3 regions of the Citrobacter sp. GW821-FHT07H02 genome follow, and region 1 is predicted to be linked to each of the others. Evidence: predicted binding sites of a transcription regulator. Region 1 holds the regulator's gene; each other region holds the start of a gene.

The links. The regulator CRP, encoded in region 1, controls carbon source genes, mostly activating them, when cyclic AMP is high. The targets are predictions, from matches to a motif close to ATGTGANNNNNNTCACAT.
Region 2: the regulator CRP is predicted to act here: its motif matches at 1,934-1,951, upstream of AC07NP_RS17905 (CidA/LrgA family protein).
Region 3: the regulator CRP is predicted to act here: its motif matches at 6,479-6,496, upstream of rbsD (D-ribose pyranase).

Annotation. Positions count from the first base shown of each region.
Region 1 is NZ_JBWKPZ010000002.1:377,265-387,405, reverse strand. It holds gene AC07NP_RS04915 (NUDIX domain-containing protein) at 1-522, shown strand, start outside; partial or broken gene AC07NP_RS04910 (hydrolase) at 558-1,620, shown strand; gene AC07NP_RS04905 (YheU family protein) at 1,623-1,841, shown strand; gene AC07NP_RS04900 (phosphoribulokinase) at 1,895-2,764, shown strand; gene AC07NP_RS04895 (OsmC family protein) at 2,811-3,215, opposite strand; gene crp (cAMP-activated global transcriptional regulator CRP) at 3,524-4,156, shown strand; gene AC07NP_RS04885 (YccS/YhfK family putative transporter) at 4,208-6,295, shown strand; gene argD (bifunctional acetylornithine/succinyldiaminopimelate transaminase) at 6,285-7,505, opposite strand; gene pabA (aminodeoxychorismate synthase component 2) at 7,591-8,154, opposite strand; gene AC07NP_RS04870 (putative adenosine monophosphate-protein transferase Fic) at 8,186-8,788, opposite strand; gene ficA (FicA/YhfG family antitoxin) at 8,778-8,945, opposite strand; gene ppiA (peptidylprolyl isomerase A) at 9,052-9,624, opposite strand; gene tsgA (MFS transporter TsgA) at 9,891-10,141, shown strand, end outside.
Region 2 is NZ_JBWKPZ010000020.1:34,538-44,678, reverse strand. It holds gene cdd (cytidine deaminase) at 1-665, opposite strand, end outside; gene AC07NP_RS17910 (CidB/LrgB family autolysis modulator) at 795-1,490, opposite strand; gene AC07NP_RS17905 (CidA/LrgA family protein) at 1,487-1,885, opposite strand; gene dusC (tRNA dihydrouridine(16) synthase DusC) at 2,076-3,029, shown strand; gene mdtQ (multidrug resistance outer membrane protein MdtQ) at 3,249-4,688, shown strand; gene AC07NP_RS17890 (DedA family protein) at 4,725-5,294, opposite strand; gene AC07NP_RS17885 (Yip1 family protein) at 5,460-6,047, shown strand; gene pbpG (D-alanyl-D-alanine endopeptidase) at 6,224-7,171, shown strand; gene dld (D-lactate dehydrogenase) at 7,217-8,923, opposite strand; gene bglX (beta-glucosidase BglX) at 9,119-10,141, shown strand, end outside.
Region 3 is NZ_JBWKPZ010000002.1:2,024-12,164, forward strand. It holds gene mdtD (multidrug transporter subunit MdtD) at 1-532, shown strand, start outside; gene rbsR (ribose operon transcriptional repressor RbsR) at 498-1,496, opposite strand; gene rbsK (ribokinase) at 1,500-2,429, opposite strand; gene rbsB (ribose ABC transporter substrate-binding protein RbsB) at 2,577-3,467, opposite strand; gene rbsC (ribose ABC transporter permease) at 3,492-4,457, opposite strand; gene rbsA (ribose ABC transporter ATP-binding protein RbsA) at 4,463-5,968, opposite strand; gene rbsD (D-ribose pyranase) at 5,976-6,395, opposite strand; gene kup (low affinity potassium transporter Kup) at 6,588-8,456, opposite strand; gene ravA (ATPase RavA) at 8,678-10,141, shown strand, end outside.

The sequences.
Region 1 (10,141 bases):
CGCGCGACGGCGTTACGTAAGCTGACAGAAAAAACAGGGGTTTCCCCTTCATGGCTGGAGCAACTGGATACCGTCTCCGGACCCGACCGCGACCCGCGCGGCTGGAGCCTGACCGTCACCTGGTTCGCGCTGATCGCCTGGGCCGATTGCGCGCCGCATATCGCCAGTGTTAGCGACGCTCGCTGGGTACCGCTCGACAAGCTTGCCGAATATCCTCTGGCGTTCGACCACGAGAAAATCATTGCCTCAGCGCTGCATCGCCTACGGCAAAAAACGATGTACTCGTTACTGCCCGTCTACTGTCTGCCGGCGTCGTTTACCCAGGGTCAGTTGCAGGAGGCGACCGAAATCATTCTGGGTCAGGCCATTCAGCGTAAAAGTCTGATTCGCCGTTTTGAGGCGTCGGGCATGTTTGAAGAGACAGGGGAAAGTGCGGCAACAGGCACGCGTAAAGCCCGTCTCTGGCGGCGTAAACCCGGGGTGGACATCCATCTTTTCTCACGTAACCTCCTGACTGACTAAGCGTAAAATCACATATTGGCTAACCTGCCAGCCGTGTGCGCGGTATAGTTATTCTTCCCGATGATTAATTGCTCTGGTGCTATGGTTGAAATCACCCCCACAGAAATGACCCCGACCGACGCTGATTCGTATGAGTTCCGCCCGATGCGCGGCATCAGCAATCGCCATCTACAAACGATGCTCCCACGACTGATCCGCCGTAAAGTGCAGTTCAGCCCACACTGGCAACGCCTGGAATTACCCGACGGCGATTTTGTCGATCTGGCATGGAGTGAAGATCCGCATCAGGCGAAACACAAACCGCGTCTGGTGGTGTTTCATGGTCTTGAAGGTAGTCTGAACAGCCCGTATGCCCACGGACTCATAGAGGCCGCGCAAAAGCGTGGATGGCTGGGTGTCGTGATGCACTTTCGCGGTTGCAGCGGCGAACCCAATCGCCTGAATCGCATTTATCACTCCGGGGAAACGGAAGACGGCACCTGGTTTTTACAGTGGTTACAACGCGAGTTTGGTCGTGTTCCCACCGCTGCGGTTGGCTATTCGCTCGGCGGCAATATGCTGGCCTGCCTGCTGGCGAAAGAAGGTCGGGGGATTCCTGTCGATGCGGCAGTGATTGTCTCCGCACCTTTCGTGCTTGAAGCCTGCAGCTATCACATGGAAAAAGGGTTTTCGCGCGTTTACCAGCGCTACCTGCTCAATCTGCTCAAAGCCAACGCGTCACGCAAACTGGCGGCCTATCCCGGCACGCTCCCTGTCAATCTGGCGCAGTTAAAAGCGGTACGGCGTATCCGTGATTTTGATGATCTTATTACTGCTAAAATTCACGGTTTTGCTGATGCGATAGACTATTATCGTCAATGTAGCGCCATGCCGTTGCTCAATCAGATCGCCAAACCCACGCTGATTATTCACGCGAAAGACGATCCGTTTATGGACAGTCATGTGATCCCGAACCCCGAGAATCTGCCGCCGCAGGTAGAGTATCAATTAACCGAGCATGGCGGGCATGTCGGCTTTATCGGCGGGACGCTGCGCCGCCCTGAAATGTGGCTTGAATCGCGTATCCCTGACTGGCTCACCACGTATCTGGAAGCATAATCATGATGATCCCCTGGCAGGAGTTGTCCCCTGAAACGCTGGATAACCTGATTGAAAGCTTTGTATTGCGCGAAGGCACCGATTATGGTGAACATGAACGTTCGCTTGCGCAAAAAGTCGCCGACGTCAAACGTCAGCTACAGTGTGGCGAGGCCGTTCTGGTGTGGTCCGAACTCCACGAAACGGTCAATATTATGCCCAAAAAGCAGTTGCACGAGTAATCCCCCGCTGAGGGCCGACTATACTAAAACGAGTGTTTATTCATGGAGTTGTTATGTCTGCCAAACATCCAGTGATTGCGGTAACAGGGTCCAGCGGCGCGGGGACCACCACCACCAGCCTCGCGTTCCGTAAAATTTTTTCACAGTTAAATCTGCGTGCCGCCGAGGTGGAAGGCGACAGTTTTCACCGCTATACCCGCCCGGAAATGGACATGGCGATCCGCAAAGCGCGGGACGCCGGGCGGCATATCAGTTATTTCGGCCCCGAAGCCAATGATTTTGGCCTGCTGGAACAAACGTTCAGCGAGTACGGACAAGTGGGCAAAGGCCAGTCGCGGAAATATCTGCATACCTACGATGAAGCAGTACCGTGGAATCAGGTGCCGGGAACCTTCACGCCGTGGCAACCCTTGCCTGAACCGACCGACGTCCTGTTCTATGAAGGGCTGCACGGCGGCGTAGTGACGCCGCACCATAACGTGGCGCGCCATGTGGATTTACTGGTTGGCGTAGTACCGATCGTGAACCTGGAGTGGATACAAAAACTGATCCGCGACACCAGCGAGCGCGGACACTCCCGCGAGGCGGTGATGGATTCGGTGGTTCGCTCAATGGATGATTACATCAACTACATCACCCCGCAGTTCTCCCGTACGCATATTAACTTCCAGCGTGTACCCACGGTAGACACCTCGAATCCCTTTGCGGCAAAAGGCATCCCGTCATTAGACGAGAGCTTTGTCGTTATTCATTTTCGTAATCTGGAAGGGATCGATTTTCCCTGGTTGCTGGCGATGCTTCAGGGTTCATTCATTTCCCACATCAATACATTAGTCGTGCCGGGCGGCAAAATGGGACTGGCGATGGAGTTGATTATGCTGCCGCTGGTTCAGCGACTGATGGAAGGCAAAAAAATCGAATAATGCGCAGCGTTGCCGGATAAGCGTCACGCCCTCCGGCAACCTGAGATCACGCGGCAATCACTTCGTATGAGTGCGTGATATTCACCGCTTTTTCCAGCATCAACGCAACAGAACAATATTTTTCTGCAGAAAGATCAACAGCGCGCGAAACGGCGGCGTCTTTCAGGTCATTGCCAGTCACAATGAAATGCAGATTGATATGCGTGAACAGGCGCGGCGCCTCTTCACGACGCTCGGAAGTGAGCTTCACTTCGCAGTTGGTCACATCCTGGCGTCCCTTTTGCAGAATAGACACCACATCAATCGCACTGCAGCCACCCGCGGCCATTAACACCATTTCCATCGGACTCGGCGCTTTATCACCGGAGTTACCATCCATCAAAATTTGGTGGCCGGAAGCAGACTCTCCCAGGAAGGTTAGCCCTTCGACCCATTTCACACGCGCTTGCATATTTCGTAACTCCAATGTTTCAATTTTCCTGACAGATTACGCGGACATAACAAATCTCGCAATGGAAGGCGACCTGCATCATGCTGAAGCGAGACACCAGGAGACACACGGCGAAAGCTATGCTAAAACAGTCAGGATGCTACAGTAATACATTGACGTACTGCATGTATGCAGAGGACATCACATTACAGGCTGCAGTACATTTTTAGCAGCCCCCTTCCCTGGCAGCGGGAAGCATATTTTGGCAACCCCAGAGACAGCGTCGTTTTCTGGCTCTGGAGACAGCTTATAACAGAGGATAACCGCGCATGGTGCTTGGCAAACCGCAAACAGACCCGACTCTCGAATGGTTCTTGTCTCATTGCCACATTCATAAGTACCCGTCGAAGAGCACGCTGATTCACCAGGGTGAAAAAGCAGAAACGTTGTACTACATCGTTAAAGGCTCAGTGGCAGTGCTGATTAAAGACGAAGAAGGGAAAGAGATGATCCTTTCTTATCTGAATCAGGGCGATTTCATTGGCGAATTAGGCCTGTTTGAAGAAGGCCAGGAACGCAGTGCATGGGTACGTGCAAAAACGGCCTGTGAAGTCGCTGAAATCTCCTACAAAAAATTTCGCCAACTGATCCAGGTGAACCCGGATATTCTGATGCGCCTGTCTTCCCAGATGGCTCGTCGCCTGCAAGTTACGTCCGAAAAAGTCGGCAACCTTGCCTTCCTCGACGTAACTGGTCGTATCGCTCAGACTCTGCTGAACCTGGCGAAGCAACCCGATGCGATGACTCACCCGGACGGCATGCAAATCAAAATCACCCGTCAGGAGATCGGTCAGATCGTTGGCTGTTCTCGCGAAACCGTTGGTCGTATTCTGAAAATGCTGGAAGATCAGAACCTGATCTCCGCGCACGGTAAGACCATCGTCGTCTACGGCACTCGTTAACCCCGTCGAAATGGCGTATTACCCTGTAATGCGCCATTTTTGTTGGCACCGATGTGGCGAAGACTGATTTATCACCCTGAAATCAACTACGCACTGCGGCAAACGCTGGTGCTGTGTTTGCCTGTGGCGATCGGCCTTATCATTGGCCAGTTGCATCTGGGATTGCTCTTTTCTCTCGTTCCCGCCTGCTGCAACATTGCCGGGCTTGATACTCCCCACAAACGCTTTTTCAAACGCTTAGTCATTGGCGCATCGCTGTTTGCCGGATGCAGCCTGGCCATGCAGCTACTGCTCGCGCAAGCAATACCGCTACCGCTGATTCTGACGGGTTTAACGCTGATTCTTGGCGTGACGGCGGAACTCAGCGCCTTGCATGCCCGACTCCTGCCTGCCTCGCTTATCGCCGCTATTTTCACGCTAAGCCTGGCCGGTAACATGCCCGTCTGGGAGCCGTTGCTGATCTATGCCCTGGGCACCCTGTGGTACGGGCTTTTTAACTGGTTTTGGTTCTGGCTCTGGCGTGAACAACCGCTACGCGAGTCACTCAGTTTGTTGTACCGCGAGCTGGCCGACTACTGCGAAGCCAAATACAGTCTGCTCACCCAGCATGCCGATCCTGAAAAAGCGCTGCCGCCCTTGTTGGTACGCCAACAGAAGGCGGTGGATCTCATCACCCAGTGTTACCAGCAAATGCACATGCTGTCGGCACATCACAATAATGAATATAAACGCCTGCTGCGGGCCTTCCAGGAAGCGCTGGACTTACAGGAACATATCTCCGTCAGTCTGCATCAGCCAGAAGAGGTGCAAAAGCTGGTCGAACGCAGCCATGCGGAGCAGGTGATTCGCTGGAACGCGCAAACGGTCGCTGCGCGCTTGCGCATCCTGGCGGATGACATTCTGTATCACCGCCTGCCGACTCGCTTTAGCATGGAAAAGCAGATTGGCGCGCTGGAGAAAATCGCCAACCAGCATCCCGATAACCCGGTGGGTCAGTTCTGTTACTGGCACTTTAGCCGCATTGCCCGTGTATTGCGGACCCAACGCCCACTCTATGCCCGCGACCTGATGGCGGATAAACAACGCCGACTCCCGCTGATCCCGGCCCTAAAAAACTATCTGTCCTTCAAATCGCCCGCTTTGCGAAATGCCGGGCGCATCAGCGTAATGCTGAGTATCGCCAGCCTGATGGGCAGCGCGTTACATCTGCCGAAACCGTACTGGATCCTGATGACGGTGCTGTTTGTAACGCAAAACGGCTACGGCGCGACGCGGGTTCGCATACTACACCGTTCGGCGGGCACGCTGGTTGGACTGGTGATTGCGGGTGTGACGCTACACTTCCACATCCCTGAAGGCTTCACGCTGGCGGGCATGCTGGTCATTACGCTGGTGAGTTATCTGATCATTCGTAAAAACTACGGCTGGGCAACGGTTGGGTTTACGGTCACTGCGGTGTATACCCTGCAATTGCTGACGTTAAATGGCGAGCAGTACATTGTGCCGCGGTTTATTGATACGGTGATTGGCTGCCTGATCGCGTTTGGCGGAACGGTCTGGCTCTGGCCGCAGTGGCAGAGCGGTCTGTTGCGCAAAAACGCCCACGACGCGCTGGAAGCTGACCAGGAAGCCATCCGCCTGATCCTCAGCAGCAATCCACAGGCAACGCCGCTCGCGTATCAGCGTATGCGTGTCAATCAGGCGCACAACACGCTGTACAACTCGCTGAATCAGTCCATGCAGGAACCCGGATTTAACGCGCACTATCTGGCAGATATGAAACTGTGGGTAACGCACAGCCAGTTTATTGTCGAGCACATCAATGCAATGACCACACTGGCGCGGGAACATACGATGCTGACGCCAGACCTTGCGCAACGCTATCTGGAATCGTGCGAAATTGCGCTCCAGCGCTGCCAGCAGCGTCTGGAGTATGACGGACCGGGCAGTTCTGGCGATGTGAATATTCTGGAAGCGCCAGAGACGCTCTCCCATGGGCCATTAAGTACCCTGGAACAACACCTGCAGCGCATACTGGGCCACCTGAACACCATGCACACCATTTCGTCGGTCGCCTGGCGTCAACGGCCTCACCACGGGATCTGGCTCAGCCGTCGGTTACGGGATATTAAGAGCTAACGACTTTCGCGACGGCCTGCGCGAAACGCTGCATTCCCTCGTCGATATCCGCCTCTTCCACCACCAGCGAAGGGGCGAAGCGCATCACATCCGGACCGGCATTCAGCACCATCACGCCTTCATTCGCGCCCGCATAAAGAAACTCACGCGCTCGTCCCTGATATTGCGGCTTCAACTCTGCCCCAATCAGCAATCCCATCCCGCGAATGTCGCTGAAAACGTCGTACTGCTCGTCAATTTTCTGCAAATGCTGAACAAATTTCTGCCGTTTCGTCTGAATGCCGTCCAGCACGTCTGGCGTGTTAATAATATCGAACGCTGCGCCAGCAACCGCGCAGGCCAGCGGGTTACCACCGTAGGTGGAACCATGGGAACCGACGTGAAACGCAGAGGCAATCTCCTGCGTGGTCAGCATGGCGCTCACCGGGAACCCGCCGCCAAGCGCCTTGGCGCTGGTCAGAATATCCGGCGTCACGCCATAGTACATATACGCAAACAGGGAGCCTGTGCGCCCCATACCGCACTGCACCTCATCAAAGACCAGCAATGCCTGATGCTGGTCGCACAATTCGCGCAGACCTTTCAGGAACTCGGGGGTTGCCGCCGTTAATCCCCCTTCCCCCTGGATGGGCTCCACCACCACCGCGCAGGTATGGTCATCCATCACAGCTTTCACCGCATGGAGATCGTTAAAGGGAACATGGACGATGTCGGCCGGTTTCGGTCCAAAACCATCGGAATACTTCGGCTGGCCGCCAACCGTTACGGTGAACAGTGAGCGACCGTGAAACGCGTTATGGAAGGCGATGATTTTGGTTTTGAACGGACTGTGACGCACGCAGGCGTAGTGACGCGCCAGTTTGAAGGCCGTCTCATTCGCTTCTGTACCCGAGTTCATGAACAGCACGCGTTCTGCAAACGTCGCGTCGATAAGCTTACGCCCCAGTCGTAGCGCCGGTTCATTCGTGAAGACGTTACTGGTGTGCCACAACGTTTCGCCCTGGGTTTTCAGCGCCTCAACCAGCGCCGGGTGACAATGCCCCAACGCTGTTACTGCAATCCCGCCAGCAAAATCAACGTATTCCTTTCCTTGTTGATCCCAAACGCGGCTGCCTTTGCCTTTTACCGGAATAAACTCCGCCGGTGCATAAATCGGCAGAATAACCTCATCAAAAGTCGCGCGTGTAATTGCAGTTTGTTCAGTTGCCATCTTATGACCACCCAGTTATGCAGAAATTAACGTGAAATTATAATCACAAAATATGCATAAAAAATCATTAGATAGCAACCACAAATCAGCGCTGGAGGAAATTTGCCAGTAGCTGATGCCCCTGCTCGCTGAGAATGCTTTCTGGATGAAACTGGACACCTTCCAGATCCCATTCCCGATGGCGAATGCCCATAATTTCCCGGGTTTCACTCCAGGCGGTGACGTCAAAACAGGCGGGTAGCGTGGCCGGGTCAATCACCAGAGAATGGTAACGCGTCACACATAATGGCGTCGGCAACCCCAGGAAAACCCCCTGACCGGTATGGGTTATCGGCGAGGTTTTACCATGAATGACTTTCGCTGCCCGAACGATGGTCGCGCCAAACGCCTGCGCCATGGCCTGGTGGCCCAGACACACGCCCAGGATGGGCAGCCGTCCGGCATAATGGCGAATCACATCCAGCGAAATTCCGGCCTCGTTGGGCGTACAAGGGCCAGGAGAAATCACGATCTTTTGCGGATTGAGTGCGTCGATTTGTGCCAGCGTCAACTCGTCATTCCGTTTGACCAGCACGTCAGCGCCAAGCTCGCAAAAATACTGGTAGAGGTTCCAGGTGAAAGAATCGTAGTTGTCGATTAGCAGGATCATGGCGGCTCCGGTACGTTAGAACCGCGCTATTCTACTCAGTTTCCTCAGCTTCGCTCACCACTTTACGAAATATTGCCTGCAATGCCGAAAGGTCGCCCATGGCGCCACTCTGGTTGGCCTGATTCCATTCATCCACCTGAATACCGTCCCAGGTCAGCGTGTAACCAGCATGAATCGCCAGTTGTTCAAAGAAGATGCGCTGAGCCAGACCACTGCCAATACGAAACGGATGCAGCATATTGATCTCGCAATAGTAATGCGCGAGCCTGACGACGAATTTCTCTTTTGGCAATCCGGACAGATACCCTTCTTCTTCCAGATCCTGCATCAGGGCATTGCCCTCTTTTTCGATCCAGGCAAAATGGCAAAAAGGCGTGTCCCCCTGATAGATATCCACTTCACGTAACTTTCCCGCCCAGTCGAAAATGTCCTGATAAAGTTGGCGATGAATAGCACACAGGTAGGGTAAACCACGGACCCGCGGCCCCAGTTCGATGGTCGCGGCGCGTAACGCCGTCAGTTCATATGCCGCCTGCTCCAGACGCTGAACCTGGTGGATGCCTAAACGGTTACGCATGACATCGAGACCGTCGTAAAGATAGGGGTCGCGTCCTTCACCGAATTTATCGCTCATAGTGCCTCCTCAACGCCTCAAGACGTACAAGAGCTTCCTCTGCGGTCAGAGTAACCAGGGGGATTTCAACACCTTCAAGACGGCGACTGGCCTGGAAATTGGCGTTTCGCAGATGTTTCCAGAGACGAGATTTTTGTTTATCGGTGAGCTTTTTCACGTGACCTCCCTGAATGCGCCTTCACTTGCCACAAGTATAAGCAGCAATTTCGGGTTACGCAGAGGTCGGGAATAGCGCGGGTATCAACAACCCGCGCAAAATGCGATTACGGCAGAACTTTCGCGGAAAGGATAACAACCGGTTTTGACGGAACATTTTGATAAGGGCCCACGTCGTGGGTCTGGACCTGAGAGATTTTGTCCGCCACATCCATGCCTTTCACGACTTTACCGAAAACGGCATAGCCGAAGTCACGCTGGCCGTGATCGAGGAAAGCATTGTCCGCGATGTTGATAAAGAACTGGCTGGTGGCGCTGTCTTTGTCGGCCGTACGCGCCATCGCAATGGTGCCACGGGTGTTACGTAAACCGTTATCCGCTTCATTTTTGATTGGCGGGTTAGGTTTCTTCTGCTGCATTTGTTCGTTAAAACCGCCGCCCTGGACCATAAAGCCGGGGATCACACGGTGAAACGTGGTGTTATTGTAGAAACCACTGTTTACATAATCGACAAAATTTTGCACTGAAACAGGCGCTTTCTGGCTATTCAGCTCCAGCTCAATATTACCGGCAGAGGTTGTCAGCAGAACGTGTGGATCACCTTTCGCTGCCAGCGCTGCAGGAGAGAGAGCGGAAAGAGCGAGAACAGCTGCAACAGCCGCCAGAGTCGATTTGAGCATGAGATTTCCTTAACGGGAGCAGAAACAAAAGCAAGTGGATTGATTCTAAAGAGCCTTCCATGACAAGGCCATCCCTTTACTTAATTTTACGTATCGAATCCCCCTGTCATGTCAGGCCACCTAATTTTTTGTGACAAATGTCACTTTAAAAAATGCAACAGCCGAATCAATTACTAATAAATATTTAAATGCGTCACTAAAACGCCTAAAATCTGCCCGCCCATTGCGCTGTCAACGCGCTTTACACCTCTATACACAGGCCAGTCATGACTAACAGCAATCGTATCAAGCTCACATGGATTAGCTTTCTCTCCTACGCCCTGACAGGGGCGTTGGTAATTGTCACCGGTATGGTGATGGGAAACATTGCAGATTACTTCCATCTGCCTGTTTCCAGTATGAGCAACACTTTCACCTTCCTCAATGCCGGTATTTTGATCTCTATCTTCCTCAATGCCTGGCTGATGGAAATTGTCCCGCTGAAAACACAGCTGCGTTTTGGATTTATCCTGATGCT
Region 2 (10,141 bases), on a different contig from region 1:
ATACGCCCGTCTTTGCACTCCAGCGCCACACCGCTCGGGGAGTTGCTGTAGGGCATATGGCATCGGTTGGCTGCGCGAATCGCTTCCTGAGTCAGCGCGTCGCCTTTCAGGGCGAAGCCGTGATCTTGTTCGTCCATCAGCAGCGTTTTGATCTCCAGATCTTTCGGGCCGAAAGCGTCTGGCAAATAGTGACGCAGCGTGTGCGGCTCGCGGCCTGGCAGGTGAATGCGCAGATCCAGTCCGCTGTTCAGTTCGTTCATAAACTGACGGCAGTGACCACACGGGGTGTAGTTGACGGTAATGGCGGCAAGGGCTTTTTCGCCGCGTAACCAGGCGTGGCTGATGGCGCTTTGTTCGGCATGGACGGTTTGCTGCATGGTGGCCCCCAGGAACTCCATGTTCCCACCGAAATACCATCTCCCACTGACGCCGCGCGCCACGGCGCCAACGTTAAAATGGGAAAGGTCGGTACGCGCGCAGGCGGCAGCCAGCGGCAGGAGCGCGAAAGCCAGCGCGTCTTCGTCCAGCCCCGATTCACTTTTAAGCGTCGAGACCTGCTCCGCACTCAGCATGGCGGGGAAATGCTTATCCGCCAGAAGTGGTGCCAGCGCTGATTGCAAATTATCCGCTAGTTGGGCAAAAGCAGTTTGAAAACGTGGATGCATAGCGTTGCCTCATAACAATGTAATGGAATGGTAGTGTACGGGCCTGTTACCGCTTTATATGTGATTCATATCTCATTACTTGTGCAACTTATGAAACTTAAACTAAAAATGCGCGACGCATCGCAAATTTTAACCCACCACGGCCAGAATGACAGGAAACAAAAAGGGAGCCAAAAGCGATGTGATGATCCCGCAAATCACCAGCGCCAGCGAACTAAAGGCGCCTTCCTGGTAATCCAGCTCAGCACAACGTGAAGTGCCGAGGGCATGTGATGCGGTTCCCATTGCCAGCCCGCGCGCGGCTTTAGTACGGATCCGCATGGCGTTTAACAGCGTATGACCAAAGACGGCTCCGAGGATCCCGACAAATATCACGCATACGGCGCTGATCGCCGGAATGCCGCCAAGACTCCCCCCAACCGCCATCGCGATAGGCGTGGTGACAGATTTAGGCAATACCGATGCGGCGATTTCAGGCGTGGCGCCCATTAACAAGGCCACCGACGTGCCCGTCACCATGGCGACCACGCTGCCAAAGAAACAGATAGTGATGATGGATTTCCAGCGGGCGCGGATCTGGTGCAGTTGCTCATAAAGCGGATAGGCCAGCGCGACCACAGCAGGTTGCAGCAGGTCGTTCAGCACTTTGCTGCCCTGAAAATAGTGTTCGTAAGGCGTCCCGGTGAGGATAAGCAACGGAATGATGACCACCATGGCGACCAGCAGCGGGTTCAGCAATGGCATCTTAAAACGTACCGCCAGTTTGCGTGCTGCAAAAAACACCGCCAGTGTCAGAGGTAATGACCACCAGATGTACGACATCATTGTTTTGATCCTTTATGCCCAATCACTTTTCGTTCGCCATGCACAATATGCGAGCTCCAGCTAACCACCAGAAAGACGACCAGCGTACTTATCGCGCAAGAGACAATGACAGGCCCAAACTGCGCGCGTAGCAGGTCAAAGTACTGCATTACGCCAACGCCAATGGGAACGAAAAGTAATGCCATATAGCGAATCAGCACGTAGCAGCCCGGGTTGACCCATTTAGCCGGCAGAATTTGCAGTGCCAGTAAAACGAAGAGGATCAGCATGCCGATGATGCTGCCGGGAATCGTAATGGGAAGCAGCGACGCAATAAAAATACCGGCATATAAGCAGGCATAGATCAGCACAAATGCGCGTAAATATTGCCAGACAATATTCAGTGATTTACTCATAGTAAACGTCCTTGATGAGAGGTATTCATCATACAATTAAACTTTAAAATGTGCTACCGATCACATCATGAATTCTGAGCATGGTGAATATAGACAACGGGAACGTTGCGTCATAAAGATCATAGCGGAGAGACTTTAAACCGCCCTGGAGAGACGCTACCATAGCGCCTCTTTTTTTGCGGGTAACGATATGCGTGTTTTGCTGGCGCCGATGGAAGGCGTGCTTGATTCTTTGGTGCGCGAGCTCCTGACCGACGTGAACGACTACGATCTGTGCATCACGGAATTTTTGCGCGTGGTGGATCAACTCTTGCCTGAGAAAGTATTCCACCGTATTTGCCCGGAACTGCTCAATGCCAGCCGGACACCCTCGGGCACATTGGTGCGCATACAGCTTCTGGGGCAATATCCGCAATGGCTGGCGGAAAATGCCGCGCGCGCGGTGGAGTTAGGATCGTATGGCGTTGATCTTAACTGCGGCTGTCCGTCAAAGCTGGTTAATGGCAGCGGTGGCGGTGCAACCTTGCTCAAAGATCCTGAACTTATCTATCAGGGGGCAAAGGCGATGCGTGAGGCAGTACCGGCACATCTGCCCGTGACGGTTAAAATACGTCTTGGCTGGGACAGCGGCGACAGAAAATTCGAAATTGCCGATGCGGTACAGCAGGCGGGTGCGAGCGAACTGGCGGTACACGGTCGCACGAAAGAACAAGGGTATAAAGCGGAGCACATTGACTGGCAGGCGATTGGCGAAATCCGACAGCGGTTAACGATTCCGGTTATCGCCAACGGTGAGATCTGGGACTGGCAAAGTGCGCAGGACTGTATGGCAGTCAGCGGTTGCGACGCGGTGATGATGGGGCGAGGGGCATTAAATATTCCCAACCTGAGTCGTGTCGTGAAATATAACGAACCGCGTATGCCGTGGCCTGACGTGGTTGTTCTGCTGCAGAAATATAGCCGACTGGAAAAGCAAGGCGATACCGGGCTGTATCACGTGGCGCGCATCAAACAGTGGCTGGGGTATTTACGTAAAGAGTACTCAGAAGCGACAGCACTTTTTCAGGAGATTCGTTCTCTCAATAATTCACCGGATATTGCCCGTGCGATCCAGTCCATTGATATTGCGTCGTTGCGGCCATGAGACATGGCCGATGGCGCATCGGCGGATTGGGCAAATAAGGGGAACAAAATGGGGTCTATATTTATTTATCATTTAAATAATTTTTAAATATTCATTTAAGCTGAATATATTTTTCTGATTATTTCTTTTATTTTCCAAAGATGTATTGCCACGCGTAACTAAAAAAAAAGATGCGACACCACGTAATCTCTGCGCACCTTTTCTCACCAGAACACCCCCATGAATTGTTATTCTCCTTTTGTTGCGACCGCGTGTTTGCCGCTAATTATTGCACTTGCGGGATGCGCCCCGATGCACGACAACCGCCAGACGCTGGCGCAGCAGGTGCCCACTTCACACGTTGAATCTGCATTACCGGCAGCATTAAAAAACGGTTGGCCGGACAGCCAGTGGTGGCGGGCTTATCAGGATCCTCAACTGAATGCGCTGATTGAGAGTGCGCTGGCACATGCGCCAGATATGCAGGTGGCAGAGCAGCGCATTCAATTAGCGGAGGCGCAGGCCAAGGCTGTTGAAGTGCAGGACGGACCGCAGATCGATTTCTCGGCGAATGCAGAGCGGCAGAAAATGTCAGCTGAAGGGGTGATGGGGCCCTTTGCCAGCAGCGATCCCGCTGCGGGCACGACCGGCCCGTGGTACACCAACGGGACATTTGGGCTAACGGCAGGCTGGAACCTGGATTTGTGGGGCAAAAACCGGGCAGAAGTGACGGCGCGGATTGGCACCGTCAAAGCGCGTGAAGCCGAGCAGGAACAGACTCGTCAACTGCTGGCGAGCGGGGTGACGCGTTTATACTGGGAGTGGCAAACCCAGGCGGCGCTGAGCAACGTGTTAACGGAGATTGAACAAGAGCAAAAAAACATCATTACGGCTGACCGCCAGTTGTATCAAAACGGCATTACCTCCTCCGTGGAAGGCGTGGAGACGGACATAGACGACAGCAAAACGCAGCAACAGCTCAGTGATGCCGCCGGTAAAATGAAAATCATTGAGGCAAGGCTGGCGGCGCTAACCCATCAGCAATCCACGCCGCTGACGCTGCATGCGGTTGCGCTGCCGAAGGTGGAAAGCGCATTACCCGCGCAGTTAGGATACTCATTACTGGCTCGTCGGGCGGATCTGCAGGCGGCGCACTGGTACATTGAGTCCTCTCTGGGCAGCGTCGACGCGGCGAAAGCGGCCTTTTATCCTGATATCAACCTGATGGCCTTTCTGCAGCAGGATGCTCTGCACATGAGCGACCTGTTCCGCAGTTCAGCGCAACAAATGGGCGTCACTGCCGGGCTGACGCTGCCGATATTCGACAGTGGCAGGCTGAATGCGAATCTCGATATCGCCAGGGCGCAGAGTAACCTCTCAATAGCGAATTACAACAAAGCGGTGGTTGATGCGGTGAATGACGTGACGCGCGCGGCAAGTCAGGTTGAAACGATGGCGGCAAAAAACCAACACCAGATGCAGATTGAACATGATGCTCAACGGGTTGTTGGACTGGCGCAGGCGCGTTTCAATGCCGGTATCATTGCCGGTTCGCGGGTCAGTCAGGCGAAGATCCCGGCGCTGCGCGAGCATTGCAATGGCCTGATTTTACAAGGCCAGTGGCTTGATGCCTCTGTTCAACTGACCAGCGCATTAGGCGGGGGCTACCACACAAGCTGACAGCCAGCAGCCGTCAGCGCGGGCTGTCGGCTGCCTTTATTGCACTTTTTGCTTGCTGCGCCGTTTCAGCCACCAGCGTGTCCCCACCACCAGTCCGACGATCAGCACCAGCCAGACCCCATGTTTGATGTGCTGATCGAGATGGTGCAGCCAGGGTGCAATCACTTCGCCGCCGAGATAGCCCAGAGCCGTAAACAGCAGCGCCCAAATCAGCGCGCCCAGAATATTCAGCGGCAGAAAGATCTTTGGCGGTAGATGGCTGGCGCCAATCAGAAGCGGGCCGATGACGCGAAATCCGTACATGAATCGTGTACCGATCACAAACAGGTAAGGGCGGCGTTGGATCATCTTTTGCGCGTAATGAATTTTGCTGCGGTGACGTGAGAAGCGGCGCAGCAGTTTCCCACCAAATCGACGCCCCACTAAATAAAGGACCTGATCGCCGATCATGCCGCCGAGCGCAACGGAGATGACGACCAACGGAAATTTGAGCAACCCCTGATGAGCGGCAACACCCCCTAACAGGGTGATGGTTTCGCCTTCGGCCAGACTGCCAATGACCAGCGCGGCATAGCCGTAATGCGCGATAAGACTGTTTATATCCATACGTCGGTATGACCTCCACAATCTTTAGCATACACCTTATGAATCTTTATGACCGGAAAAGCGCCCGTTCAGCGGACCGGTATTTCGTGGGCTGTACATAAAATAATCGAAAGCTGAATTATACTTGAAGTGTTGAGGTCCGGAGCTGACAAGAAGGGGGGCGGTATGAACCATGTCTGGGGGCTGTTTTCCCATCCCGATCGTGAAATGCACGTGATCAAAAGTGAGAACGAAACCATTTCGCACCACTACACCCACCATGTCCTGATGATGGCGGCAATCCCGGTGATTTGCGCATTTATTGGCACCACGCAAATTGGCTGGAATTTTGGCGATGGCAATGTGTTTCAGCTCTCTCTGTTTACCGGTTTTGCACTGGCCATTGTTTTTTACGCGGTCATGCTGGCAGGGGTGGCGGTAATGGGCCGGATCATCTGGTGGATGGCGCGAAACTATCCGCAACGTCCTTCTCTGGCGCACTGCATGGTCTTTGCCGGCTATGTCGCTACGCCGCTTTTCCTGAGCGGTTTTGTCGCGCTATATCCGCTGGTATGGCTGTGTGCGCTGGTCGGTACCATCGCGTTGTTCTACACCGGTTATTTGTTGTACCTCGGTGTCCCGACATTCCTGAACATTAACAAAGAGGAAGGGCTGAGCTTTTCCAGTTCGACGCTGGCTATCGGCGTGCTGGTGCTGGAGGTCCTGTTAGCTATCACGGTGATCCTGTGGGGCTACGGGTACCGGTTATTCTGATTTAATCTTCTTCAATGGCGTTGCTGGCGTAAAAGTCAGCAACGCAGCATTTGTTGACGATTCTTCTGTGGCGGCAAACCTGCCCGATCGCTATGATGCCTGAGCTAGCTTGAGTTTATACTTAACTCCGGCGGTGCGCGTTGTGACGTGCGTGAACCATTATCAGAAATCTCATCATGCTGAAATTCCGAGTTTCAATACTAAGCCTTGCCCTGATGCTGGCTGTCCCTTTTGCGCCGCAGGCTGTGGCGAAAACGGCGGCTACCACAACAGCGTCTCAACCTGAGATTGCGTCTGGTAGCGCGATGATTGTTGATTTAAATACCAACAAAGTGATCTATTCGAACCATCCTGACCTTGTGCGTCCGATAGCGTCGATAACCAAATTAATGACGGCGATGGTGGTGCTTGATGCGCAGCTGCCGCTGAACGAAAAACTGAAAGTGGATATCAGCCAGACGCCAGAAATGAAAGGGATATACTCCCGCGTGCGTCTGAACAGTGAAATTAGCCGTAAAGATATGCTGCTGCTGGCGCTGATGTCCTCGGAAAACCGCGCGGCGGCAAGCCTGGCGCACCATTATCCGGGCGGCTATAACGCGTTTATCAAAGCGATGAATGCCAAAGCCAAAGCGTTGGGCATGACCCACACGCGGTTTGTGGAACCAACGGGGTTGTCCATTCATAACGTCTCAACGGCCCGCGACTTAACAAAGCTGCTGATTGCCAGCAAACAGTATCCGCTGCTGGGACAGTTGAGCACTACCCGCGAAGACATGGCCACGTTTGCCAACCCGGCCTACACGCTGCCATTCCGCAACACGAACCATCTGGTGTATCGCGATAACTGGAATATTCAGTTGACCAAAACAGGCTTCACCAACGCGGCGGGTCACTGCCTGGTGATGCGCACCACCATTAAGAACAAACCGGTGGCGCTGGTAGTGATGGATGCGTTCGGCAAATATACCCACTTTGCCGATGCCAGCCGTTTACGTACGTGGATTGAAACCGGCAAAGTCATGCCGGTTCCGCCAGCGGCGCTGAGTTATAAGAAGCAAAAAGCCGCACAGATGGCCGCCGCAGGTGCCAATAAGAGCGAGCAAACGGCACAGAACGATTAATGTGTTTCAGTATGCCCGAGAGCGCTACGCTCTCGGGCAATCACTTCACTTCCAGAACTTCTGCTTACTTGTCTTACCGATACCCGGATTCATGCTATTCGTCGGGTCGTTTTCACGATAAAAACGCGTGAGCGTTTCTGGCGCCTTATACAGATGCCCTACGTTATGTTCCGCCGGGTATTGCGCCCCGCGCTGCTGGAGAAGTTCCAGCATCTGCTCTTTTAACGCATGCGCATCGACGCCTTTCTTCACGATGTAATCCTGGTGGAAGACGTAGCACATGAAATGGCCGTAATAGAGTTTATGCACCAGTTTATCGCTGATTTCGGGCGGCAGGTGCTCATACCATTCGGTGTCGTTGCGGCGCAGGGCAATGTCGAGCGCCAGAATATCCTCTACCTCATCAGCATGAACTGCCTGATAACGAATGGCCGCGCCAGCTGCTGCAAAACGGTGCAGGAACGCCTTACTGCCTTCTTCCGGCGTACAGGCGAAAAAGTCACCCTCGGCTGTTTTGAAGAACTCCGTCAACCAGCTTTGCGCTTCCGCTACACCGTCTCCCGCCATTTTTAACAACAGGTGATGTTCGTATTTATCGCGCCAGTTTTTCATCCGCGGCGGCAGGTGACTCGGGAACAGATGACCGAACTTTTGCATTGCGCGGTCAGTGAAGTGCGGACGGAAAAATTTTACGTTTTCCAGCATCGCATCGGTGCGGCCTTTCAGAGTGAAGAAGAACGGCATTTTGTCGGTGCCGAGCTTATCGATCATCAGGAACGTATCTTTGCCGTACTTTTCCGCGATGTCATAGATGTCGCGATGCATATATTCGCCCGCAACCGGCAGGTTCTCAAACGTCGCCAGGATATGGCGGCGGATCTCCGTCAGTACGTCCGGCTGGTTGGTGCCGATGTAGAAGACCTGCTGATTTTTTTCCGCCGGGAAGGTGTCCAGACGTACGGCGAATACGGCCAGTTTGCCTGCGCAACCGGAGGATTCATATAGGCGGTCCGGGTCGGCGTTGTAGCGTGCGGGGGTGTCGGCTTCAATATCGCGCACGCGGGTGACGTAATCATGGTCATGAGCGTGGCGACCATCATGGCGAACGTCTTCATCTTTGACGCGTTCGTCATCCAGTTTGCTGAGGATCTGCTCCGGCGTCTCGCCCAGCTCGATTCCCAGATGGTTAACGAGTTGCAATTTACCCTGTTCATCAATGCGCGCGAACAGTGACATCTCGGTGTAGGCCGGGCCACGCTGCACCAGCGATCCGCCCGAGTTATTACAGATACCGCCGATGACGGAAGCGCCAATGCAGGAGGAGCCAATCACCGAGTGCGGTTCGCGACCAAAGGGCTTAAGCGCTTTTTCCAGCGAGTAGAGGGTGGTGCCAGGAAACGCCAGCACCTGCTCGCCTTTATCCAGCAGATGAAGTTTGTCGAGGCGCAGGGTGCTGATAATGACAATGTCCCGGTCGTAGTCATTGCCGCTGGGCGTGGAGCCTTCGGTCAGCCCGGTATTGGCGGCCTGCATCAGAATAATTTTATCGGCGTTGACGCAGGCATTGAGCACGCGCCACAGTTCCATCAGCGAGCCAGGGAAGACCACGGCCAGCGCGTCGCCGTGTCCGGAACGAAAGCCTTTGCGATAGCGGGCGGTTTTAGCCGGGTCAGTGAGCAGGTGTGAATGACCCACCAGGCGGGCGAGCTCATGAATAAGATCGTTATTATCGGTTGTTGTAATGGAAGACATTTTCCACTCCTTGTGGTGGGACAAAATATCGGTGTTAAGCATAGCGCTTTGTATGACGATTTCATTCATGAATGTTTCGAAAAAATCAGAGAATAACCTTAGCTTTCTTTTTCTCACCCGTTTAGGCTTATGCCAAACTCCGGTTTTTGCTATATTTTCGCCGCCTCTGCGGGCTAAAAATAAGAGAGAAACAACATGAAATGGCTATGTTCTGTAGGTGTCGCGGTGAGTCTGGCCATGCAGCCAGCGTTGGCGGAGTCGCTGTTTGGCAATCATCCCTTAACACCTGAAGCGCGGGACGCGTTTGTCACCGATTTGCTCACCAAAATGACCGTTGATGAAAAGATTGGTCAGCTGCGTTTGATAAGCGTGGGTCCGGACAATCCAAAAGAAGCCATCCGCGAAATGATCAAAGACGGGCAGGTGGGGGCGATTTTTAATACCGTCACCCGCCAGGATATCCGCAAAATGCAGGATCAGGTCATGGAACTCAGCCGCCTGAAAATTCCTCTGTTCTTTGCCTACGATGTGCTGCACGGCCAGCGTACCGTTTTCCCTATCAGCCTTGGTCTGGCATCCTCCTTTAATCTGGATGCGGTCAACACCGTGGGACGCGTTTCAGCCTATGAAGCGGCGGATGATGGTCTGAATATGACCTGGGCGCCGATGGTGGATGTTTCGCGCGACCCGCGTTGGGGCAGGGCTTCTGAAGGGTTTGGCGAAGATACTTACCTGACCGAAACGATGGGCAAAGCCATGGTTGAAGCGATGCAGGGCAAAAGCCCGGCGGATCGCTACTCGGTGATGACCAGTGTGAAACACTTCGCCGCTTACGGTGCGGTTGAAGGCGGTAAAGAGTACAACACGGTGGATATGAGTCCGCAGCGCCTGTTCAACGACTATATGCCGCCGTACAAAGCCGGGCTGGATGCCGGAAGCGGCGCGGTGATGGTGGGGCTTAACTCATTAAATGGCACCCCGGCGACCTCCGATGCCTGGCTGCTGAAAGAGGTATTGCGCGATCAGTGGGGCTTTAAAGGCATCACCGTTTCCGATCACGGGGCAATCAAAGAGCTGATTAAGCACGGTACCGCCGCCGATCCTGAAGATGCTGTGCGTGTGGCGATCACGTCCGGTATCAACATGAGCATGAGTGATGAGTATTACAGCAAATACCTTCCGGGTTTGATTAAGTCGGGCAAAGTGACGATGGCGGAG
Region 3 (10,141 bases), 380 kb from region 1:
TGCCGGTTGTATGATGGCGCCGACGGCGTTGGGGTCCATTCTGGCTAAATCTACCGTTACGCAGGTGCTGCGTCGCCTTGGATACCGGAAAACACTGGTCGGTATTACCGTATTTATCGGCCTGATGATTGCTCAGTTTTCTCTGCAATCCCCCGCGATGCCAGTGTGGATGCTGATTCTGCCGCTGTTTGTGCTGGGGATGGCGATGTCTACCCAGTTTACCGCCATGAACACTATCACGCTTGCCGACCTGACCGATGACAATGCCAGTAGCGGGAATAGCGTACTGGCTGTCACACAACAACTGTCGATCAGTTTAGGCGTCGCTATCAGCGCCGCCGTGCTGCGCATTTATGAAGGAATGGAAGGCACCAACACGGTTGAGCAGTTCCATTATACCTTTATGACGATGGGCGCGATTACCGTGGTATCCGCACTCATGTTCATGCTGCTAAAAACCAAAGACGGTCGCAATCTGATCAAAGAGCGGCATACGTCTAAACCGACCCCCGCGCCATCAAAACCGGAGTAAGCTGCAAACGCTGCTGTTGCAATGCGGGCTGAGCCATACGATGAATTAACACATCGATGGCCAGTTCGCCCAACTCATCTTTGGCTTGATGAATCGTGGTGAGCGGTGGCGTCATATAACGCGCCAGTTCAATGTCGTCATAACCAATCACCGCCATATCCTGTGGAATACGCAATCCAGCCTGATATAACGCCTGATAAGCACCAACGGCCATTGCATCATTACCCGTGAAGACCGCTTGCGGTCGTTCCTGATGTGACAGTAGTGTTTGCATCGCTTCAAACCCACCGCCAAACTCAAAATCACCGGTGATCTCGTAACCTTCCGGGATAGCCAGTCCGGCACGGTTCATCGCCGCCCGGTAGCCTTCCAGTCGCAAACGCGCCGGCGTTTTATCCAACGGCCCGGTAATACACGCGATACGTGTAAAGCCTTTATCGATCAGGTACTGCGTCGCTAAATCCCCGCCTAACAGCGAGTTATCCTGAATTAGATCGCTTTCGCCTTCACCATCAAAGGGGGACCAGTCCATCATGACTGTCGGAATGGAAGGGTAGCGCTGCATGATATCCCTGGAGGGTTGATGTGTTTCGGTACAAAGCAGCAGTAAACCATCGACCCGCTTTTGCATCAGCGTTTCCAGATTACGGTTCATACGTTGCTCATCGCCTTCGGTATTGCATAACACCAGGCTATAGCCCCGCTCAAAGCAGCTACGCTCAACGCCGCGAACAAGTTCTGAATAAAAAGGGTTGGTACTGGCGGTGATCAGCATACCTATCGTGCGGGTCTGATTTAACTTCAGGCTACGCGCCAGGGCAGAAGGCGCGTAGTTTAATTCTTTAATTGCTGCTTCGACTTTCCCGGTAATGGTCTCGCTAACAAAGCGATCCTTATTAATTACGTGAGAGACTGTCGAAGTAGAAACGCCCGCCAGGCGGGCAACATCCTTCATTGTAGCCAAGCGTTACCTCTGCTGACCCAAAAACGCCTCAATCTCTTCGCGCCACGGAACAGAGGGCTGCGCACCTTTACGCGTTACCGCAATGGCTGCAGCGGCATGCGCAAAGCGAATGGCTTCAGGCAACGGAGTCTCTTCCAGTAACGCGGTAATCAGTGCGCCGTTAAAGGTATCTCCGGCTGCAATCGTGTCAACAGCGTCGACTTTAAAACCAGGAACCCGCTGACCTTCTCCATCCACACTGGCCCAGACGCCACGGCTTCCTAATGTTATCAATACGGTATGAATACCTTTGGCATGCAACGCCTGAGCAGCCTTCGCCGCATCTACATCGTTTTCCACCCGAATACCGGTCAGCTTCTCAGCTTCCGTTTCGTTCGGCGTAATAATGTCCACCAGCGCCAGCAGTTCGTCTGAAAGTTCACGGGCAGGCGCCGGGTTAAGCGCCACCGTGGTTTTATGCTGATGGGCAATTTTGGCCGCCGCCAACACGCTTTCAATGGGAGACTCCAGCTGCATCAATAATGCAGAGGCTTGGGCAATTCGCTCGTGTTGCGCTTCCACCAGCTCGGGCGACAGCGCCGCATTTGCACCAGCATGGATGCCAATAACGTTTTCACCTTCACCATTGACGAAAATCAGCGCCACACCAGTAGCTTCATCCTTGATCACGCTAATTGGCGTGATATCGATATTGTCGCTGGCTAGCTGTTTGCGAACGCTTTCGCCAATATCGTCATCGCCCGTACAGGCAATAAACGCAATATTTGCACCACTACGGCCCGCAGCAACCGCCTGATTGGCGCCTTTTCCACCAAACGCCACCTGATAGTGGTTCCCTGTTACGGTTTCGCCTGGGGTTGGAAAGGATTTTAGATTAAGGATGTGATCGGCATTAATGCTGCCAAGAACAACGAGGTTGCCTGCGGTTTTCATGTTGGGTATGTCCAGTAAAGTGCGCCACCGTATTAGGGTGGCGCGTGCCCTGCTTTTCTTTTTACGCTTTCATCTTCAGAATGTTTGTACCTTCTGAGGATGGCGTATTTATGTCGCCATCAGGCAGTAAACTGCCTGAATCGCTTATTACTGCTTGATGACCAGCTTCAGGTCAACCGGATATTTAGCCTGAACCTTCTCACCTTTCAGCACTTTATCAGCGGTCTCAACACCTTTAGCACCGATTTGATCCGGCAACTGAGCAATGGTCGCAGCCAGTTTGCCATCATTTACTGCTTTTTCGCCATCCGGCGTGCCGTCAAATCCAACCACCATCACATCAGATTTACCTGCGGTTTGCAGAGCGCGCAGCGCACCGAGCGCCATTTCGTCGTTCTGAGCAAATACGGCCTGTACATCCGGATGCGCGGTCAGCAGGTTCTGCATCACGTTCAGACCTTTGGTACGGTCAAAGTCAGCAGGCTGGCTGGCAAGCACATTGAATTTGTGAGCAGCAACGGCCTGCTGGAAGCCTTCACCACGCTCGCGCGCGGCAGAAGTCCCCGCAATCCCCTGCAGTTCAATAACTTTCGCACCTTCACCCGCTTTCTTCGCGATGTAATCACCCGCAATCTTACCGCCCAGTACGTTATCTGAAGCGATATGGCTGACCACTTCGCCTTTAGACGCTACACGGTCCAGGGTGATGACCGGGATTTTGGCCTGATTCGCCATCTTCACAGCGTTACCTACCGCGTCGGAATCGGTTGGGTTGATCAACAGAATTTTGGTGCCGCGTACCGTTAAATCCTGCACGTTCGCCAGCTCTTTAGCCGGGTTATTCTGCGAATCCAGTACCACCAGGTTATAGCCCAGTTTATCGGCTTCTTTCTGAGCCCCCTCTTTCAGGGTGACAAAGAACGGGTTGTTCAAAGTGGAGATAACCAACGCAATGGTGTCTTTTGCCATCGCAATCGCGCTCACGGTGGCGCTAAGCGCAACAGCAGAAACCAGGGTAGCCAGTTTTTTCATATTCATATTTAAGATGTCCTGTAGTCGTTGTTACTGCTTTTTGTTGTCTACCAGTACCGCCAGCAAAATCACCACCGCTTTGACGATCATCTGGTAATAGGAGGAAACACCTAACAAATTCAAACCATTATTAAGGAAGCCAAGGATCAGTGCGCCGATCAATGTCCCCACAATACGTCCTTTGCCACCAGCAAGGCTGGTACCGCCCAGAACGACTGCAGCGATGGCATCCAGCTCATATCCCGTACCTGCCGTGGGTTGCGCTGATGAAAGACGAGCCACTTCGATAATGCCCGCTAGTGATGCCAGTAGCCCACATAATGAATAGACGATAATTTTGACTTTGCTGACGCTGATACCGGACAAGCGCGTTGCCGCTTCGTTGCCGCCCAACGCGTAGATATAGCGACCCAGGCGGGTATGGTGCAGCATGTACCACGCCGCAAGGAAGACAATCCCCATAATCCAGACCGGCGTTGGGACGCCCAACGGACGACCAATCCCGAACCAGCCGAACAGATCCGCATTATCCGTAAATCCGGTATTTACCGGGCTACCGTTGGTATACACCATCGTGACACCACGCAGCAGCAGCATCATCACCAGCGTGGCGATAAACGCCTGAACGCGACCTTTCGCGACAATTACCCCGGTCACCGCGCCAATGGCGGCACCTAACGCCAGGGCCGCGGCAACGGCCACCAGCGCGTTAACTTCAATTCCGACAATCGACGCCGCAACAGCACCGGTGAGCGCCAACAGAGAACCGACAGACAAATCGATACCCGATGTCAGAATGACCAGCGTCATCCCCACCGCCATAATGGCGTTGACTGAGGTTTGCTGAAGAATGTTAAACAGGTTATTAACGGTAAAAAAGTTAGGACTCATCGTGGAAACAATCGCGATCAGCACCAGCAGGGCTATGAGCGACTTCTGCTCCATCAGCCACGCTTTGGTGAAATAACGGCGACCAGAAACAGCCTGGGTAGTCATCTTTTTTACTCCTGATTCACGCGATTAAGCTTGCCCACTGCGGCAGCCATTAATACTTCCTGGGTGGCCTGCTCGCGAGTGAATTCACCGCCGAGATGCCCTTCATGCATGACGATGATGCGATCGCTCATGCCTAATACTTCTGGCATCTCAGATGAGACCAGAATGATGCTCAGCCCATCGGCCTTAAACTGGTTAATAAGCTGATAAATCTCTTTTTTAGCGCCCACATCCACGCCACGGGTCGGCTCATCGAGGATCAGCACTTTTGGACGCGTCATTAAACCGCGGGCAATCGCCACCTTCTGTTGGTTTCCTCCGGAGAGTAAGCCAATCGCCTGTTCCATTGACGGCGTTTTCACGTTGAACAGGCGGATGAAATCACTGACCGCCTGTTGTTCATCTTTGTGTTTAAGGCTACCGCCAGTACGACTGAAGTAACCTAACGCGGTCAACGACATGTTCTCTTTCACCGACATACCAAGCACTAAGCCGTCACGCTTACGGTCTTCAGAAATGTAGACGATACCGTTCGCCAGGCCATCCTGCGGTGAGCGCACCACCACTTCATGACCGTCGAGAGTGACATAGCCACTGGTGCGAGGAAGCGCACCATACAGCACCTTCATCAGTTCGGTACGCCCGGCGCCCATCAAGCCCGAAATCCCCAGGATCTCGCCCTTGCGCAGCGTAAAGGAAACATCATTAACGCCGGGACCGCACAGATTATCCACTTTCAGGCGGACTTCTCCCGGCGCGTTATTCAGGCGCGGGTATTGATCCTCAAGCTTACGACCGACCATCATTTCGATGAGTGAATCTTCGGTCAAAGAGGCCACTTCACGCTCGGCAATAAATTGCCCGTCACGAAAAACGGTCACGTCATCGCAAATGTCGAAGATCTCTTTCATACGATGAGAAATATAGACAATCCCGCGCCCCTGCGACTTCAATTCGCGAATAACGCGGAACAGAGATTCCGTTTCGGTATCGGTAAGCGCATCCGTTGGTTCATCCATAATGATGACTCTGGATTCAAAGCTCAGCACTTTGGCGATTTCCACCATCTGCTGATCGCCAATCGACAGTTCGCCCACCAGCCTGTCGCTTTTAAAGCGCAGGTTGAGCTTTGAGAGCAGGACGTCGGCTTCGGCATACATCTTTTTCCAGTCGATTTTGCCAAAGCGATTCACAAACTCACGACCCAGAAAAATATTCTCGGCGATAGTGAGTTGCGGGATCAGGTTCAGTTCCTGGTGAATGATGCCGATCCCGGCTTCCTGAGAAGATTTAGGGCCGGTAAAGGTGGTCTCTTTTCCCAACCACAATAAAGAACCCGCATCACGTGAGTAGATGCCGGTTAACACTTTCATCATGGTGGATTTGCCCGCGCCGTTCTCGCCCACCAGCGCCATGACGCGACCTGGATAAACATTCAACGCGGCGCCGGATAGCGCTTTTACGCCCGGGAACGCTTTATCGATCCCTTTGAGTTGCAGTAATGCGTCCATGATGGCCTCAGAACGTGACGCCAGCACAGAGAATAATATTCGCGTACGGAGAACACTCTCCGCTGCGAATGACCGCCTGACTGTCTGCGGTTTGTTTTTTGAATTGTTCGTGCGTGGTGTAACGAATTTCTATGGTATTTCCCTGGTGTTGTTGCAGTTGCTCAATGTGTTTGAGCAACGTTTCGTGGAGCTGCGGATTATGTTGTTTGATTTCCGTCGCGAGAATAGCTGACTCGACCTGCATTTCACGGGTGACGACATCCAGTACCTGCATAAACGAAGGCACTCCCTGGGTTAATGCCATATCAATACGCGATGTGCTGCCCGGAATGGGTAAACCCGCATCACACACCACCAGCGTATCGGTATGCCCCAGACGGGAAATCACCGATGAAATTTCAGAATTGAGTACCGTGCCTTTCTTCATTTTCTTACCCCACTAGCGAAACGTTTCGCTGACGATAAGTTTAGTCGCAATAATGCTCAGATAACCACCTTGAGGTTACTGAAATGTGATCGGCATCGAAACGTTTCGCAAACCGCGTCATGGAGAAGAATAAAATCTGAGAAGGGATATACAAAACGCCCCCTTTCATCATAAAAGAGGGCGTTGTGAGGTTTAAATCTCGACCTGGGTACCCAGTTCAATAACCCGGTTAGGCGGGATCTCAAACTGATCCGGCGCGCGTAGCGCATTACGCTGCAACAGCAGATACAGTTTGCCGCGCAAACGGAGATACCACGGGCGTTTTCCGACGATTAACGATTCGTGTGACATAAAGAAAGAGGTTTCCATCATTCGGCAGCTTAACCCTTCCAGACCGCAGCGATGGAAAACTTCCTCAACGTTCGGCGTTTCGCGCCAGCCGTAACTGGCCACCACACGCCAGAAGGTTGGCGACAGTTGCTCAATCTGCACACGACGCACGTTGTGCACGTAAGGCGCATCTTCCGTACGCAGCGTCAGCAGGATCACCCGCTCATGCAGTACCTTGTTATGTTTGAGGTTATGCATCAAGGCAAACGGAATAACGTTCAGTGCCCGCGACATATACACCGCGGTGCCTGGCACACGGACCGGCGGTGATTTCTCCAGTGAGGCGATCATCGCTTCCAGAGAGTTACCGTGCTCATGCATGCGACGCAGCAGACGGAAACGCTCACTTTTCCAGGTCGTCATAATAGTAAACATCACCAGACCCAGGGTTAATGGCAACCAACCGCCTGAAAGCAGTTTATCGAGGTTCGCCGAGAACAGCGGAATATCAATGCACAGGAACGCCACCAGAATCAGCGCGACGAAGTATTTGTTCCAGTGCCAGTTTTTACGAGCAACGGTGGTCGAGAGGATTGACGTCAATACCATTGTTCCCGTCACCGCAATACCGTACGCCGCCGCCAGATTGCTGGAGTGCTCGAAGCTGATAATCACAATCACCACAGCGACGTAGAGCATCCAGTTTACAAAAGGAATGTAGATCTGACCCGACTCCATCTCTGAAGTGTGGATGATGCGCATTGGCGACAAATAGCCAAGGCGTACAGCCTGGCGCGTCAGAGAGAAAACGCCAGAGATGACGGCCTGCGAAGCGATAACCGTCGCCAGTGCGGCGAGAATCAGCAGCGGAATCAACGCCCAATCCGGCGCCAACAGGAAGAACGGGTTTTTGATGGCTTCCGGGTGTTTGAGCAACAACGCCCCCTGACCGAAATAGTTCAGCACCAGCGAAGGCAATACCACGGAGAACCACGCCAGGCGGATAGGCAGCTTGCCAAAATGGCCCATATCGGCGTACAGCGCTTCAACACCGGTAATAGACAGCACCACAGCGCCTAATGCGATAAAGGATAGAGTTTTAAATTCCAGAAAGAAATGCACAGCCCACAGCGGATTTAAAGCTTGTAACACTTCTGGGTTGGCGATAATGCTGCGCACACCCAGCCCGGCAAGCACCAGGAACCAAATCAGCATGATTGGTGCAAACAGCTTACCCACCATCCCGGTACCATGCTTCTGAATCATAAACAGCAGGGTGAGGACGATAATAGAAAGCGGGACAATCCAGGTATCGAGCTGCGGCGCAATGATTTCCAAACCTTCAATCGCCGACATGACCGAGATTGCTGGAGTGATCACCACTTCACCATAGAAAAAACTCCCCCCGATCAGTCCGATAATGACCAACGCGGAAGTTGTTCTTGCCGATGTATTCCGCCCGGCTAGCGACATGAGTGTCAGGATCCCGCCTTCACCGGCGTTATCTGCACGCATGACAAACGTCAAATACTTGATGGAGACAACAAAAATCAACAGCCAAAAAATCAGCGACAGAAAGCCAAACACAGCGTCGCGCTCAACGCCAAAGCCGAACTGACCGGACAAACATTCGCGAAGCGTATATAGCGGGCTGGTGCCAATATCACCATAGACAACCCCAATCGCCGCGAGGGTAATCGCAGACAATGATTGCTTATTATCAGTGCTCATAGACTAGTCTTTCGTTTATATATGAAATGTGTGCGTAGTCCCTTGGCCCACAAAAAAGCGCAAGTATGCACGATTAATCGCAAAATCGTACCCCTAAATTGCGGCAGATTAATCTGGCGCAAAGAAAATGAAACAGCACTTCAGTCTATTAATGCCCCTGGAGCGAAACGTCTATACTCGCTGTTTACATGGTACAACTGATGAAAGGACGCCACTCTATTATGGCTCACCCACATTTATTAGCGGAAAGAATTTCCCGTCTGAGCAGTGCTTTGGAAAAGGGACTTTATGAACGCAGCCATGCCGTACGCTTGTGTCTGTTGGCCGCGTTGAGCGGAGAGAGCGTTTTTTTACTCGGCCCCCCTGGTATTGCCAAAAGCCTGATTGCCCGTCGACTCAAATATGCTTTTCAGCACGCCAGAGCCTTTGAATATCTGATGACCCGTTTTTCCACGCCCGAAGAAGTCTTTGGCCCACTCTCCATTCAGGCCTTAAAAGATGAAGGGCGCTATGAGCGATTAACCGCCGGATATCTGCCCGAAGCTGAAATCGTCTTTCTGGACGAAATATGGAAAGCCGGTCCGGCAATCCTCAATACATTGCTGACGGCCATCAACGAACGTCATTTTCGCAACGGCGCGTACGAAGAAAAAATCCCCATGCGCCTGCTGGTGGCAGCATCAAACGAACTGCCGGAAGCAGACAGCAGTCTTGAAGCGCTATATGACCGTATGCTGATCCGCCTGTGGCTGGATAAAGTGCAGGACAAAGCCAATTTCCGCTCAATGCTGATAAGCCAGCTGGATGAAAGCGAAAACCCCGTTCCGGCCACGCTACAGGTCACCGATGACGAATATAACCAATGGCAAAAAACCATTGGCACTATTTCGTTGCCCGATCACGTATTTGAACTGATTTTTACCCTGCGCCAACAGCTTGATGCGCTGCCAAATGCGCCCTATGTCTCGGACCGACGCTGGAAAAAAGCCATTCGCCTGTTACAGGCCAGTGCCTTCTTCAGCGGCCGCGAAGCCGTCGCGCCTATCGACCTGATTCTGCTGAAGGATTGCCTGTGGTACGACGTACAAAGCCTGAATCTGATGCAGCAACAGTTGGAAATATTGATGACCAGTCACGCCTGGCAGCAGCAGGCGATGCTGACTCGACTGGGGGGCATCACTCAACGCCGTATTCAGATACAACAACAGCAAAGTGACCAAACCGCGTTCACCGTTGTGCGTCTGGGGGGCATGTTCAGCCGTCGTCCGCATTACGATTTGCCGCCAGACGTCAGTGCCACCACCCTGACACTGCTTCTGCAAAAACCGTTGAAGCTGCACGATATGGAAGTGATCCATATTACGTTTGATCGTGGCGCCCTGGAGCTATGGCTTTCGAAAGGCGGGGAGATCCGGGGCAAACTTAATGGGATCGGTTTTGCCCAAACGCTGAATATGGAAGTCGACAGCTCCCAGCATTTGGTTGTTCGCGATGTCAGCTTGCAGGGCACTCGCCTGGCACTTCCAGGTTTATCCGAAGACAATATGCCCAGCGAAATCAAACAACAGCTGGAAGCGCTGGACAATGACTGGCACCAGCAGCACAACCTGTTTAGCGAACAACAAAAATGTCTCTTTATCCATAGCGACTGGTTAGGTCGTATCGAAGCCAGTCTGCAGGATGTA